DNA from 2 places in the Streptomyces speibonae genome. Region 1 is predicted to be linked to the other one. Evidence: riboswitches for the same ligand, from Rfam matches in the RefSeq annotation. Region 1 holds a riboswitch; the other holds the start of a gene.
The links. Region 1 has a riboswitch for thiamine pyrophosphate ahead of AC5L3C_RS10105 (thiamine ABC transporter substrate-binding protein). Riboswitches for the same ligand answer to the same signal wherever they lie in the genome.
Positions count from the first base shown of each region.

Region 2: another riboswitch for thiamine pyrophosphate. It lies ahead of thiO (glycine oxidase ThiO); the one in region 1 lies ahead of AC5L3C_RS10105 (thiamine ABC transporter substrate-binding protein).

Region 1 covers NZ_OZ480260.1:2,323,599-2,330,773, forward strand. The annotation lists gene AC5L3C_RS10100 (ABC transporter permease) at 1-212, opposite strand, end outside; gene AC5L3C_RS10105 (thiamine ABC transporter substrate-binding protein) at 260-1,345, opposite strand; TPP riboswitch at 1,427-1,532, opposite strand; gene rlmN (dual-specificity RNA methyltransferase RlmN) at 1,568-2,680, opposite strand; gene AC5L3C_RS10115 (phosphatidate cytidylyltransferase) at 2,844-3,968, opposite strand; gene frr (ribosome recycling factor) at 3,968-4,525, opposite strand; gene pyrH (UMP kinase) at 4,647-5,405, opposite strand; gene tsf (translation elongation factor Ts) at 5,595-6,431, opposite strand; gene rpsB (30S ribosomal protein S2) at 6,585-7,175, opposite strand, start outside.
Region 2 covers NZ_OZ480260.1:6,267,089-6,274,263, forward strand. The annotation lists gene AC5L3C_RS28160 (sulfite oxidase-like oxidoreductase) at 1-495, shown strand, start outside; gene AC5L3C_RS28165 (deoxyribonuclease IV) at 508-1,386, opposite strand; gene pknB (Stk1 family PASTA domain-containing Ser/Thr kinase) at 1,434-3,365, opposite strand; gene AC5L3C_RS28175 (thiazole synthase) at 3,657-4,451, opposite strand; gene thiS (sulfur carrier protein ThiS) at 4,454-4,654, opposite strand; gene thiO (glycine oxidase ThiO) at 4,651-5,817, opposite strand; TPP riboswitch at 5,815-5,926, opposite strand; gene AC5L3C_RS28190 (avidin-fold protein) at 5,977-6,339, shown strand; gene AC5L3C_RS28195 (NAD(P)/FAD-dependent oxidoreductase) at 6,349-7,175, shown strand, end outside.

The DNA.
Region 1 (7,175 bases):
TAGGCGCCGGGCAGGGCGATCAGCAGGGTGAGGGCGGTGGAGACGACGGCCTGCCAGGTGGTGAACCACAGCACCTGCCGGACGTCGGACTGGGCCAGTACCTCCCCGATCCGCCCGAGCTGCCAGCTCCCGTCCGTCTTCAGTCCGCGCGCGACGATCGCGGCGACGGGATAGGCGAAGAAGACGGCGAAGAACGCGACGGGCACGGCCATCAGACCGAGCCGCGCCGCGTTCCCGCGCCGTCCGGCCGCGGCTCGCGTCACTTCAGTACGAGCGAGGTCCACGACTTGACCCACTGGTCACGGTTCTCGGCGATCTTCGCCGGGTCCATGGTCTGCGGCTCCTTCGCCTGCGGCCCGAACCGCGTGAACTCCTCGGGCACCTCGGCGCCCTCCACCACCGGGTACACGAACATGTTGAGCGGCATGTCCTCCTGGAACCGCTTACCGACCATGAAGTCGAGCAGCGCCTTCGCGCCCTCGGGGTTCTTGGCGTTGGCCAGCAGGCCCGCGTACTCGACCTGGCGGAAGCAGGTGCCCTCGGCCACGCCGGTGGGCGCCGTCTCCGGCCTGGGGTCGGCGTAGATCACCTCGGCGGGCGGCGAGGAGGCGTAGGACACGACGAGCGGACGGTCGGCCTTGGCCTTCCTGCCGCCGGCCGAGCCGGAGAACTCCTCGTTGTAGGCCTGCTCCCAGCCGTCGACCACCTTGACGCCGTTGGCCTTGAGCTTCTTCCAGTACTCCGGCCAGCCCTCGTCGCCGTACTTCGCGGCGGTGCCGAGCAGGAAGCCCAGGCCGGGTGAGGAGGTGGAGGCGTTCTCGACGACGAGGAGGTCCTTGTACTCGGGCTTGATCAGGTCGCCGAAGGTCTTCGGCGGGGTCAGGTCGTTCTCGTTGAACCACGCCTTGTCGTAGTTGACGCAGATGTCGCCGGTGTCGACGGGGGTGACCCGGTGCTTGTCCCCGTCCGCGCGGTAGCCGGGCAGGACCTTGTCCGCGCCCTTGGCCTCGTACGGCTGGAACAGCCCGTTGTCGAGGGCGCGGGAGAGCAGGGTGTTGTCGACGCCGAAGAAGACGTCGCCCTGGGGGTTGTCCTTGGTCAGGACGGCCTTGTTCACGGCCTGCCCGGCGTCGCCGTCCTCGAGGACCTTCAGCTTGTGGCCGGACTCCTTCTCGAAGGCGGCGACGACGTCCTCGGACACGGCCCACGAGTTGTGACTGACGAGGGTCACGGTGCTCGACCCGCCGCCGCCGGCGCTGCCGCCGTCGTCGGACGACCCGCACGCGGACAGCGTGACCAGTCCCAGCCCGACGGCCAGGACGGTGACCTTCTTGGTGATGCCCACTTGATTCCTCCTGGGGGTGACCAGGAAGAGACGCGGCCCTGCCCGGGACCCCTGGGCGGAGTCCCGGGCAGGGCGCAACAGCTCGAGTGATGACCGATCTCCCTACCCAGAATGACCTGGGCCAGGTTCGGAGGGTCTGCGGCCGGTGCCGCACTCTCAGCGCTGTGGCGCTCCCCTGTCGGAATATGAGGTTGTACTTACCTAGGACTTACTCGGGTCACCTTACCGCTCGGTCGCGGCGAGCTGACCGCACGCCCCGTCGATCTCCTGTCCACGGGTGTCCCGGATCGTCACCGGCACACCGTGCGCGGCGATCGCCTCCACGAACGCCTTCTCGTCCTCGGGGCGGGAGGCGGTCCACTTGGAGCCGGGCGTCGGGTTGAGCGGGATGAGATTGACGTGCACGGGGCGGCCCTTGAGCAGCCGTCCCAGCCGGTCACCGCGCCACGCCTGGTCGTTGATGTCCCGGATGAGCGCGTACTCGATGGACAGCCGCCGCCCCGACCTGGCCGCGTACTCGAACCCGGCGTCGAGCACCTCGCGCACCTTCCACCGCGTGTTCACCGGGACGAGGGTGTCGCGCAGCTCGTCGTCGGGGGCGTGCAGCGAGATCGCGAGCCGGCACTTGAAACCCTCGTCGGAGAAGCGGTGGATCGCCGGGACGAGGCCCACGGTGGACACGGTGATCCCTCGCTGCGACAGCCCGAGCCCGTCCGGCTCGGGGTCGGTGAGCCGCCGGATGGCGCCCACCACCCGGTTGTAGTTGGCGAGCGGTTCCCCCATGCCCATGAACACGATGTTGCTCAGCCGCGCCGGCCCGCCGGGCACCTCGCCGTCCCGGAGCGCCCGCATGCCGTCCACGATCTGGTGCACGATCTCGGCCGTCGACAGGTTCCGGTCGAGACCCGCCTGCCCCGTGGCGCAGAACGGGCAGTTCATACCGCACCCGGCCTGCGAGCTGATGCACATGGTCACCCGGTCCGGGTAGCGCATCAGCACGGACTCGACGAGCGTGCCGTCGAACAGCTTCCACAGCGTCTTGCGCGTCGTCCCCTGGTCGGTCGACAGATGCCGTACGACCGTCATCAGCTCCGGCAGCAGCGCCTCCCGCAGCTTGCCGCGCGCGCCGGCCGGGATGTCGGTCCACTGCTCCGGATCGTGCGCGTACCGCGCGAAGTAGTGCTGCGAGAGCTGCTTGGCACGGAACCCCTTCTCACCGGCCGCGACGACCGCCTCCTTGCGCTCGGCGGGCGTGAGATCGGCAAGGTGCCGCGGCGGCCGTTTCGCTCCGCGGGGTGCGGCGAAGGTGAGCTCACCGGGGGCGGGTCGGGCCACGGTCGGGCAACTCCTCTGAAAGACGGGGTCCGGTCGTTCTGCGGGCGCGGACGGCGGCACGGCCGTGCCGCCGGCCCGGGGACCGGATGCCTCCCGCGGGTGGCGGGGACGTACGAAAGGGCCCGCGTTCCCACGCGAGCCCTTCCAGAGTACCTGTTCGCCGTCAACCCGATCCGACGAAGATCACCAGCAGCAACCACACCACCGGCGCCGTCGGCAGCAGGGAGTCCAGGCGGTCCATGATGCCGCCGTGGCCGGGCAGGAGCGTGCCCATGTCCTTGATGCCCAGGTCGCGTTTGATCATGGACTCGCCGAGGTCGCCCAGGGTGGCGCTGACCGCGACCGCGAGGCCCAGCAGCACGCCCTGCCACCAGCGGCCGTCGTCGATCAGGAACTGCATGCACAGGGCGCCCGCGGCCATCGCGAAGGCGATCGCGCCCAGCAGGCCCTCGCGGGTCTTGCCGGGGCTGATCCGCGGGGCGAGCTTGTGGCTGCCGAAGCGCCAGCCGACCGCGTAGGCGCCCGTGTCGCTGACCACGGTCAGCAGGAGGAAGGTGAGGACGCGCCACGAGCCGTCGTCGGCGGTGAGCATCATCGCGACGAAGGTCGCCAGGAACGGGACGTAGAACGCCGCGAAGACGCCCGCCGTGACGTCCCTGAGGTAGCCCTCGGGCGGCGCCGTCATCCGCCAGACGAGCACCGCCAGCGTGGTGAGCGCCATGGCGACCCACGCGCCCTCGGCACCCCGGGCGTACCCGGCGACGACCATGGCCGCGCCGCCGAGCGCGAGCGGGACGAGGGGCGCCTTGATGTCCTTGCGCTCCTCGAGCCGCGTCGTCAGCTCCCACAGGCCGACCACGACGGCGACGACGATCACCCCGACGAAGACGGCCTTGACGACGAACAGCGACGCGACGATCACCGCGCCGAGTCCGACGCCGACGCCTATCGCGGCGCCGAGGTCGCGGCCCGCGCTCTTCTTCTGCGGGGCGGGCGCCGGCTGCGGGGCGTCGGGCATGGGCTCCGGATTCTGCTGCACCTCCCCGGGGTGGGGCCGTGCCTGCGGCGTCTCGTCTCGGAACAGAGGACCGCTCAGCCGAGCGGCCCCCCGGCCCGCATCCTGGTCTCCGCCGTGGTCGGGCACGTCGGGCACGAGGGGCAGGGGGCGAGTCTGCTGCGCGTAGTGCGCATCGTACGCGGGACCCGCCGGGACAGCCCCCTGGCCGGGCCCGTGGTCGGCAGGCCCCCAGTACCCGGTCTGCGGCGTCCCCCAGGAAGAGTCGTTCATCAGACCTCGAGCAGTTCCGCTTCCTTGTGCTTCAGGAGCTCGTCCACCTGGGCGACGTACTTCGCCGTGGTGTCGTCGAGCTCCTTCTCCGCACGGCGGCCCTCGTCCTCGCCGACCTCGCCGTCCTTGATCATCTTGTCGATCGCGTCCTTGGCCTTGCGGCGCACGGCGCGGATGGACACCTTGGCGTCCTCGCCCTTGGCCTTGGCCACCTTGATGAACTCACGCCGGCGCTCCTCGGTCAGCTCGGGGAACACCACCCGGATGATGTTGCCGTCGTTGCTCGGGTTGACGCCCAGGTCGGAGTCGCGGATGGCCTGCTCGATGTTGCGCAGCGCGCTCTTGTCGAACGGCGTCACCACGGCCATGCGCGGCTCGGGCACGGAGAACGAGGCCAGTTGGTTGATCGGCGTCGGCGCGCCGTAGTAGTCGGCCACGATCTTGTTGAACATCGCCGGGTGCGCACGGCCGGTGCGGATCGCGGCGAAGTCCTCCTTGGCGACCACGACGGCCTTCTCCATCTTCTCCTCGGCCTCGAGGAGGGTCTCTTCGATCACCACTTGCTCCTGCGTGTCTTGAGTAGGCCCGGCTGCGGTTCCTTGATCGGGGCGGCGGCCGGCTGCGTCGCGTCTTCTTCCTGCACGGTTCCCGACCGGCAGGACATTGTCCATCCCCCGGTCAGTTGCGTCCCGCGTGGTCACCCACAAGCGTGCCGATCTTCTCACCCTTGACCGCGCGGGCGATATTGCCCTCCTTCAGAAGCTCGAAGACGACGATCGGCAGGCGGTTGTCACGGCAGAGCGTGACGGCCGTGGCGTCGGCGACCTTCAGGTCCCGGGTGATGACCTCGCCGTAGCCGAGCGCGTCGAACTTCACGGCGTCGGGATTGGTCTTGGGGTCGGAGTCGTAGACCCCGTCCACGCCGTTCTTGCCCATGAGCAGCGCTTCGGCGTCGATCTCCAGGGCGCGCTGGGCGGCGGTGGTGTCGGTGGAGAAGTACGGCATGCCCATACCGGCGCCGAAGATGACCACGCGGCCCTTCTCCAGGTGGCGCACGGCGCGCAGCGGAATGTAGGGCTCGGCGACCTGTCCCATGGTGATGGCGGTCTGCACACGGCAGTCCACGCCCTCCTTCTCCAGGAAGTCCTGGAGGGCGAGGCAGTTCATCACGGTGCCGAGCATGCCCATGTAGTCGGAGCGGGCCCGGTCCATGCCGCGGACCTGGAGCTCCGCGCCGCGGAAGAAGTTGCCGCCGCCGATGACGATCGCGATCTGCGCCCCGTCCCGTACGACGGCCGCGATCTCACGTGCGATGGCGTGCACCACGTCGGGGTCGACACCCAGTCCCCCGCCACCGGAGAAGGCCTCTCCGGACAGCTTCAGCAGAAACCGGCCGCGTACTTTGCCGTCGTCGCTCTTCTCAGCCTTGGTGGTCATGGGGGATTCCGCCTCTTTCGCGTGTTGCACATGCGAGAAGGCCATTGCCGGTGGGGCGTGGTTCGCATCCCATGCGGCAATGGCCTCCTCGTCAGATCTGCTGTCGTCCGGCACGCGCGCATGCGCGGACGCCTGTCCGAACGACTGCTGTCGACCCTATCGGGGTCGCACGCCCGTCGCGGTACGGACTCAGATGCCGACCTTGATGCGCGTGAAGCGCTTCAGGGTGACACCGGCCTCGTCCAGGACCTTCTGGACGGACTTCTTGTTGTCGAGCGCGTAGGGCTGGCCGAGCAGCGTGGCGTCCTTGAAGAAGCCGTTGAGGCGACCCTCGACGATCTTCGGCAGGGCGGCCTCGGGCTTGCCCTCGGCGCGGGTGGTCTCCTCGGCGATGCGGCGCTCGGCCTCGACGACCTCGGCCGGGACGTCCTCCTTGGAGAGGTACTTCGGCGCGAAGGCAGCGATGTGCTGGGCGACGCCCTTGGCGATCTCGGCGTTGGGCTTGTCCAGCTCGACGAGCACACCGATCTGCGGGGGCAGGTCGGGCATCGTGCGGTGCATGTACGCCGTCACGTAGCCGTCGGCGAACTGCGCGAAGCGGTCCAGGACGATCTTCTCGCCCAGGTTGGCGTTGGCCTCGTCCACGAACGCCTGGACGGTCTTGCCGGGCTCGATCTCGGAGGCGAGCAGGGCCTCGAGGTCGGCCAGGGAGGTCTTCGCGACGTGCTCGGCGATGGCGGTGGCGACGCCCTGGAACTTCTCACCCTTGGCGACGAAGTCCGTCTCGCACTTCAGCTCGACCAGGACACCGGAGGAATTGTCGGCGGCGATGATCGAGACCACGGCGCCGTTCTCGGCGGAGCGGCCCTCGCGCTTGGCGACGCCCTTCTGGCCCTTGATGCGGAGCGCCTCGACGGCCTTGTCGACGTTGCCGTCGGCCTCGTCCAGCGCCTTCTTGCAGTCCATCATGCCGGCGCCGGTGAGCTCCCGGAGCTTCTTGACGTCGGCGGCGGTGTAGTTCGCCATGAGTCTGTGAATCTTTCTCGAAGTCTGGAGGTTCGGAGATCCGCGGGTCGGGGCCCGCCTGCGGGCGGGCCTCCGGCTCGCCGCTGACCTACGGGTGGACGGCGGGGGCGGCGAGTGCCGCCGCTCCCGCCGTCAACGGCTCGGACGGGGCGGTCAGGCCTGCTCGGCCTCGGCGGCGGGAGCCTCGGCCTTCTTCTCACTCTCGGCCTTCTCGCCCTCGGCCTTCTCGCCCTCGGCGGCGGCCGGAGCGGCCTCCTCGGCCTTCTTCTCGCCCTCGAGCAGGTCGCGCTCCCACTCGGCCAGCGGCTCGCCGGCGGCCTTCTCGCCCTTGCCCTCACCGGCGGCACCGGAACGGGCGATGAGGCCCTCGGCGACGGCGTCGGCGATCACGCGGGTGAGCAGGGTGACGGAGCGGATCGCGTCGTCGTTGCCCGGGATCTTGTAGTCGACCTCGTCCGGGTCGCAGTTGGTGTCGAGGATGGCGACGACCGGGATGTTGAGCTTCCGGGCCTCGCCGACCGCGATGTGCTCCTTCTTGGTGTCCACGATCCAGACGGCGCTGGGCACCTTCTGCATCTCGCGGATACCGCCGAGGGTCTTCTCCAGCTTGGCCTTCTCGCGGGAGAGGACCAGCAGCTCCTTCTTGGTGAGGCCGGAGGCGGCCACGTCCTCGAAGTCGATCTGCTCGAGCTCCTTGAGGCGCTGCAGACGCTTGTAGACGGTCGAGAAGTTGGTGAGCATGCC
Region 2 (7,175 bases), 3.9 Mb from region 1:
GTTTTCGGCGCCACCGCCGACGGTGACAAGCACTGCTGGACCCACGAGGAGTTCACGGCCCTGCCGTACACCACCGTGGTGGCCGATCTGCACTGCGTCACCAAGTTCAGCATGGTCGGCGCCGAGTGGGGCGGCATCCCCGCCCGCGCCGTCGTGGACCTCGCCCCGCCCGCGCCCGACGTCACCCATGTGATGGTGTGGGCGGAGTACGGATTCAGCTCCAACCTCCGGCTCGACGACTTCATGTCCTCGCGTGCCCTCTTCGCCACCCACAAGGACGGCGAGCTGCTGACCGCCGAGCACGGCTTTCCGCTGCGGCTGATCGTCCCCCATCTGTACGCCTGGAAGGGCCCCAAATGGGTGCGCGGCGTGGAGTACATGACCGCCGACCGGCGCGGCTTCTGGGAGGAGCGCGGCTACCACAACGTCGGCGACCCCTGGAAGGAACAGCGCTACTCCTACCAGGAGGAACCCGGCGAGGGCCCCGAGCTCTGACCGCCGTACGCCTCAGCCGTCCCGGAGCTTCTTCAGCCGCTCCACGTCCGCCGCGTGCCCTTCCTTGCCGCCGGGCGTCTCGATGACCAGCGGTACGCCCTCGGTCGCCGGGTGCGTCATCAGCGCCCGGAACGGGTCCTCACCGATGTGTCCCGCGCCGATGTTCGCGTGACGGTCCTTGTGGGCGCCCACCACATCCAGGGAGTCATTGGCGTGGATCAGCTTCAGGCGCCCCTCGCCGACGGTCTCCACCAGCAGATCCAGTGTCCGGTGCATCCCCGCCGGCCCGGTCAGATCGTGCCCGGCCGCGAAGACATGGCAGGTGTCCAGACAGACGCCCAGCTTCGGATGGGCGTCCAGCGCCTCGAAGTACGGCCCGAAGTCCCAGGTCCGTGAGCACAGCGAGGAACCCTGGCCCGCGGTCGACTCCAGCAGCAGGAACGGGTCGTCGTCATGGGTCAGCTCCTCGAGCAGCGGCAGCATCCGCTCCCGCACCTGCCTGAGAGCCACCGACCGTTCACGTCCGCCGGTCGCACTGCCCGTGTGCACCACCACACCCAGCGCGCCGATCTCCCGCCCCCGCCGCAGCGAGTGCCGCAGCGACTCCACCGACCGCTCCACGGTCGCCTCGGTGTGGGAACCGAAGTTGATCAGGTACGGGGCGTGCACGTACGCCGGGATCGACTCGGCGGCGCAGGCCGCGCGGAACGCCTCGTCCTGTTGCGGGTTGCCGGCCGGGGTGGCCCAGCCGCGCGGATTGGCGACGAAGACCTGCACGGTCTCGGCGCGCAGCTCACGGGCGTAGGACAGGCCGACGGAATGCAGGCCGCCGGCCACGGGTACATGGCCGCCGATCGGGTTGCGGACGGGGCCGGACGGGTGACTCTTCACGCGTCAAGGGTGTCATGCGCGGAGGGGTCCCCGGACGGCCCCTCCCGTCAGCGGATCTCGATGGTGATTGTCGAACCCTTCGGCGCGGTGTCGCCGCCGTCCACGGACTGGCCCCGCACGGTGTCGCCGAACAGGCCGAGCAGTCCGCGGTCCTCATCCACGGAGAATCCGGCGCCCTCCAGCTTCTCCTTGGCCTCGCCCACGCTGTCGCCGACCACGTCCGGCACCTCGACCATCTCGGGGCCCTTGGACAACGTCAGCGTCACGGTGTCGCCCTCGGCGGCCTGTCCGCCGGGACCCGGGTTCTGCCGGGCCACCGCGCCCGCGTCGTGCTCGGAGTTGACCCGCTCGGCGGCGATCTCCACCTTCAGGCCGGCCTCCTCCAGCTCGGCCCGCGCGTCGTCCGGGTCGTCGCCGGTCACGTCGGGCACCTCCACGGGGCTGCCCTTGCTCACGGTCAGCGCCACCGCCGAGCCCGCCCGGACCTTGGTGCCCTTGCCCGGCTCCGTGGAGATCACCGAACCGGCGGGCACGGACTCACTGAACTCCCGGGTCGCCATGCCCGGCTTCAGGCCCTCGTCCTCCAGCACCGACCGCGCCTTGTCCAGCGCATAGCCGTCGAGGTCCGGCACCCGCACGGTCTCGGGGCCCTGGGAGATCGTCAGGGACACCGAGCCGTTGCCGCGGATGCGGGCGCCCGCCTCCGGGTCGGTGGCGATCACCTTGCCCCGCTCCACCGTGTCGCTGTACGCCTCCTTCACCTCGCCGACGTCCAGCCCGGCGTCCGTCAGCCGGTCCCGGGCCTCCTTCTCGGTCTTCGCCAGCAGCGGCGGGACCTTGGTGAACTGGCCGGAGTTGATGTACCACACGCCCGCGCCGAGGCCGAGCACCAGCAGCGCGGCCACGACGATCGCCATCGGGCCGCGCCGGAGCGCCGTACGCCGCCGGGGCGGCAGCGGCGGCGGGGACTGGAACCGGCTGGTGTGCCGCACCTCCGCGCTCTCGTCCTCGTTGACGGGCAGCGGGCGGGCCATGGTGAGCGCGCGCGGGATGACGCTCGTACGGTCGTCCGTGTTGTCGTGCCGGTCGTGCTCCGACAGCAGCGCCTGCGGCGGCACCGCGTCGAGCTGCTCGTCATCCAGCCGGCCGCGCGCGTCGCGGACCCGCGCGAGCAGCGCCACCGCGTCGTGCGGACGCGCCTGCGGATCGCGCGCGGTCGCCGTGGCGACCAGTCCGTCCAGCTCGCGCGCCATACCGGGCACGGCGGCCGAGGGCGGCGGCACGTCGTCGTGGAGATGCTTGTAGAGCACGATCGCGGGGGAGTCGCCGTCGTGCGGCTTCTCACCGGTCAGCATCTCGTGGAGCATGATCCCGCAGGCGTAGACGTCCACGCGGGGGTCGGCGGTGCCGTGCTCGATCTGCTCCGGGGCCAGGTAGGAGACCGTGCCGAGCACGGTGCCCGTGGTGTTCGTCACCGAGCCCACCGCCCGGACCAGGCCGAAGTCGGCGACCTTGACCCGGCCGTCGTCCCCGATCAGCACGTTCTCGGGCTTCATGTCCCGGTGCACGAACCCGGCCCGGTGCGCGGCACCGAGCGCGGCCAGCACCGGCTCCAGGATGTCCAGCGCGGCCCGCGGCTGGAGCGCCCCGCGCTCGCGCAGCACGTCGCGCAGGGTGCAGCCGGGGATGTACTCCATCGCCAGGTAGACGTAGGCGCTGTCGGTGCCCTGGTCGAAGACCTGCACCACGTTCGGGTGGGCCAGGCGGGCCACCGACTTCGCCTCGCGGATGAACCGCTCGACGAAGGAGGCGTCGGCGGCGAGGGAGGGGTGCATCACCTTGAGCGCGAGGACGCGGTCGAGGCGGGTGTCCACGGCCCGGTAGACCGTGGCCATCCCGCCGACCGCGATCCGGGAGTCGACGCGATAGCGGCCGTCGAGCACCTGCCCGACCAGAGGGTCCTGAAGGGTCGTGTCCACGCAGCGAGTCTACGAGGCACGACCGACACTCCCGCCCAGCCGTCCCCACGTTGAAGCGGACCTGTGACGTGCGTCGCCGCACTGTGGCACGCCGCAGCCGCGGGCAGCCGTGCGCACAGCTGCGGGCAGTCGTGCCGCAGGGGCGATGGGGGTCCCCCCGCTCGAGCGAAGCCGAGAGTGGGGGAGGGTGGGCGCAGACGGCACCCTGCAAGCGCCGGAAAGCGATGCCCCCCCCGGCCCAGCCGGTGCCGGCACGGTCGATACGCCGGCACGGTCGATACGCCGGCACCGTCAGAACGCCGGCCGCTCCGGATCCAGCACCGCCAAGCCCTCCGCAGGAGACGACGCCGTGGCGAACCACCGCCGCGGAATCCGCCCCGCCACCCGCGCCAGCCGCCCCGCCTCCACCGCCCCCCGCATCGCCGTGGCCATCAGCACCGGCTCCTGCGCCCGCGTCACCGCGGACGCCAGCATCACCCCCGCACACCCCAGCTCCATCGCCAGCGCCGCGTCGGACGCCGTGCCCGCGCCCGCGTCGAGGATCACCGGCACCCCCGCCCGCTCCACGATCAGCTCGAAGTTGTGCGGGTTGCGGATGCCCAGCCCGGACCCGATCGGCGACCCCAGCGGCATCACCGCCGCGCATCCCACGTCCTCGAGCTTCCGCGCCAGCACGGGATCGTCGTTGGTGTACGGCAGTACCGTGAACCCGTCGTCGACCAGCGTCTCCGCCGCGTCCAGCAGCTCCACCGGGTCCGGCAGCAGGGTCCGCTCGTCCGCGATCACCTCCAGCTTGACCAGGTCCGTGCCGAGCGCCTCCCGCGCGAGGCGGGCCGTCAGCACGGCCTCCCCGGCGGTGAAGCACCCCGCGGTGTTGGGCAGCACGCGGATGCCGAGCTTCTCCAGCACCGACAGCACGGACCCGTGCACCGAGGGGTCCACCCGCCGCATCGCGACGGTCGTCAGTTCCGTACCGGACGCCACGAGGGCCCGCTCCAGCACGTCGAGGCTCGGTGCGCCCCCGGTGCCCATGATCAGGCGGGACGTGAAGGACGTACCGCCGAGGACGAACGGATCGTCGGCCATGGTCAGCCTCCTTGGACGGCGGTGAGGACCTCCACCCGGTCCCCCTCCGCGAGGGGGGTGGTGGGCCACTGCGCGCGCGGGACGACGGTTTCGTTGAGGGCGGCGGCCACACCCGACGGGGCCGCGGTGAGCGTGGTGACGACGGTGTCGAGGGCCGTGCCGGGAGCGACCTCCCTGCGCTCCCCGTTGACGGAGATGTTCATGCGGGCTGCTCCGTGAGGACGGCGGCGCCGAAGCGCCGGGGGGTGAAGGGACGCGCCTCCCGCGGCAGTTCACCGGTGGTCAGGACGTCCGCCAGGGCGTCGCCGGTGACCGGCGTCAGCAGGACGCCGTTGCGGTAGTGGCCCGTGGCCAGCAGGAGCCCGTCGAGCTCCGTCGGGCCGAGCAGCGGCGCGTTGTCGGGGGAGCCGGGGCGCAGTCCGGCGCGGGTCTCGGCGAGCGGCAGTTCGGTGATCCCGGGAACCAGTTCATGGGCGTCGCGCAGCAGCGCGTACACGCCGCCCGCGGTCACCGTGGTGTCCCAGCCCAGCTCCTCGCTGGTCGCGCCGATCACCAGCTCGCCGTTCTCGCGCGGCACGAGGTAGACATGGCTGCCGCGCACCACGGCGCGCACGGTCCGGCTCAGGAAGGGCCCGTGGTGCCCGGGCATGGTCAGCCGCAGCACCTGCCCCTTCACGGGGCGCACGGGCGGCAGCACGTCCGGCGGGACGCCCGCGAGCCGTCCGCTGAGGCTGCCGGCGGCGAGTACCACCTGGCCGGCGCCCAGCTCGGCACCGTCGGCGGTGACGACCCCCGTCGCGCGGCCGCCCGTGACGACGAGCCGCTCGGCCCACGCGCGGCGCACGGTCACGCCGGAGCGCTCACACGCGGTGACGAGGGCGGCCGCCAGCCGGCGCGGATCGATCTGGTGGTCGCCGTCCACCCGCAGCCCGCCGCGCACCCCCGGCGCCAGCATCGGCTCCAGGCGCCGGCACTCGCGTCCGGACAGCCACTGCGCGTCCAGGCCCGAGCGCTGCTGCAAGGCGTGCAGCTCCCGCAGGTGGGCGCGGTCGTCGGCGTCCAGCGCCACGGCGAGGGTGCCGGATCTGCGGTAGCCGAGGTCGTGGCCGGTGAGTTCGGTCAGCTCGGCCGCGAAGGCGGGATAGCGCCGCGCGGAGGCGAGGTTCAGGCCGAGCAGGGTCTCCTCGCCGTAGTGCAGTTCGGTGACGGCGGCCAGCATCCCGGCGGCCACCTGGGCGGCGCCGCCGCCCGGCTCGGGGTCCACCACGGTCGTGGCGAGACCGCGCTGCGCGGCCCGCCAGGCGGTGACCAGTCCGATGATTCCGCCCCCGACGACGAGGACGTCTGAGGTACGCGTGGGCGACATGGGCGTCCAGCCCCTCCCTTCGCCGGCATGACCCGGATCAGGTTCGTACGGTCGGAGGCCGCCAGCCTCCCTCTCAGCCCGGTGCGTCCGGGCTCCCGCGAGTGCTTTACGTTGGCCACCCTAGCCCTCGGGTCAACGCGCTTGTAAGGGAGCCTCCGCGTGGCACGCTCGCTCGACGGACTCGTCCTCGCCCCCGTGGCCGACCAGGCTCCGGGCCAGGTCGGCACCCGCACCCGGTTCGTCTACCACGAGCGGGACGGCGAGATCTGGGCCGACTACGCGGGCGGTGACGTCGTGCGCGGGCACCTGGTCGGCACCCGCGCGGGGGACCGGCTGGACTTCCGTTACGTCCAGCTCAAGCGGGACGGCACCACGTCCTGCGGGCACTGTGTGTCGACGGTCGTCGAGCTGCCGGACGGGCGGGTGCGGCTGGAGGAGAGCTGGCAGTGGGAGTCGCAGCCGGGCAGCGGGACGAGCGTGGTGGAGGAATCCGAACCCGTCGAAGCCGGGCCGGATGTCTAAGGTGACCGGGTGAGCGAGCAGACGCAGGAACCGGGACGTTCCCAGCCGCGGCGTGTCGTCGTGGCGGGCGCGGGCATGGCCGGTGTACAGACCGCGGCCGCCCTGCGGGAGCAGGGCTTCACCGGCACCGTGACCCTGATCGGCGCGGAGCCCCACCAGCCCTACGACCGGCCGCCGTTGTCCAAGGCGGTCCTGCTCGGCACGGCCGAGAGCTCGGCCTTCGACGTGGACTTCGAAGAGCTCGGCGTCGAACTGCGGCTCGGCTGCGAGGTGCTGGGCCTGCGTCCCGGCGACCACGAGCTGGACACGGAGGCCGGAGTCGTCCCCTACGACGTCCTGGTGATCGCCACCGGCGCGGAACCGGTGCGGCTGCCGGGCTCGGAGGGCGTCCCCGGGGTGCATCTGCTGCGCACCCTGGACGACGCCGAGCGGCTGCGGCCGGTCCTCGCGCGGCAGCACGACATCGTGGTGGTCGGCGCGGGCTGGATCGGCGCCGAGTTCGCCACGGCGGCCCGCGAGGCGGGCTGCGCGGTCACCGTCGTGGAGGCCGAGGAACGGCCGCTGGCCGGGGTGCTGCCCGCGGAGGTGGCCGACCCCATGGCCGCCTGGTACGCCGAGGCGGGGGTCACCCTGCGCACCCGCGCGCGCGTGGCGCGTGTCGAGCCCGGTGAGGTCGTCCTGGACGACGGGACGCGGCTGCCCGCGGGTGCCGTGGTCGTCGGCATCGGGGCCCGGCCCGCCACCGCCTGGCTGGCGGGCTCGGGGGTCGCGCTCGGCGAGCGGGGCGAGGTGGTGGCCGACAGCGGTCTGATGACCTCCGTGCCCGACGTGTACGC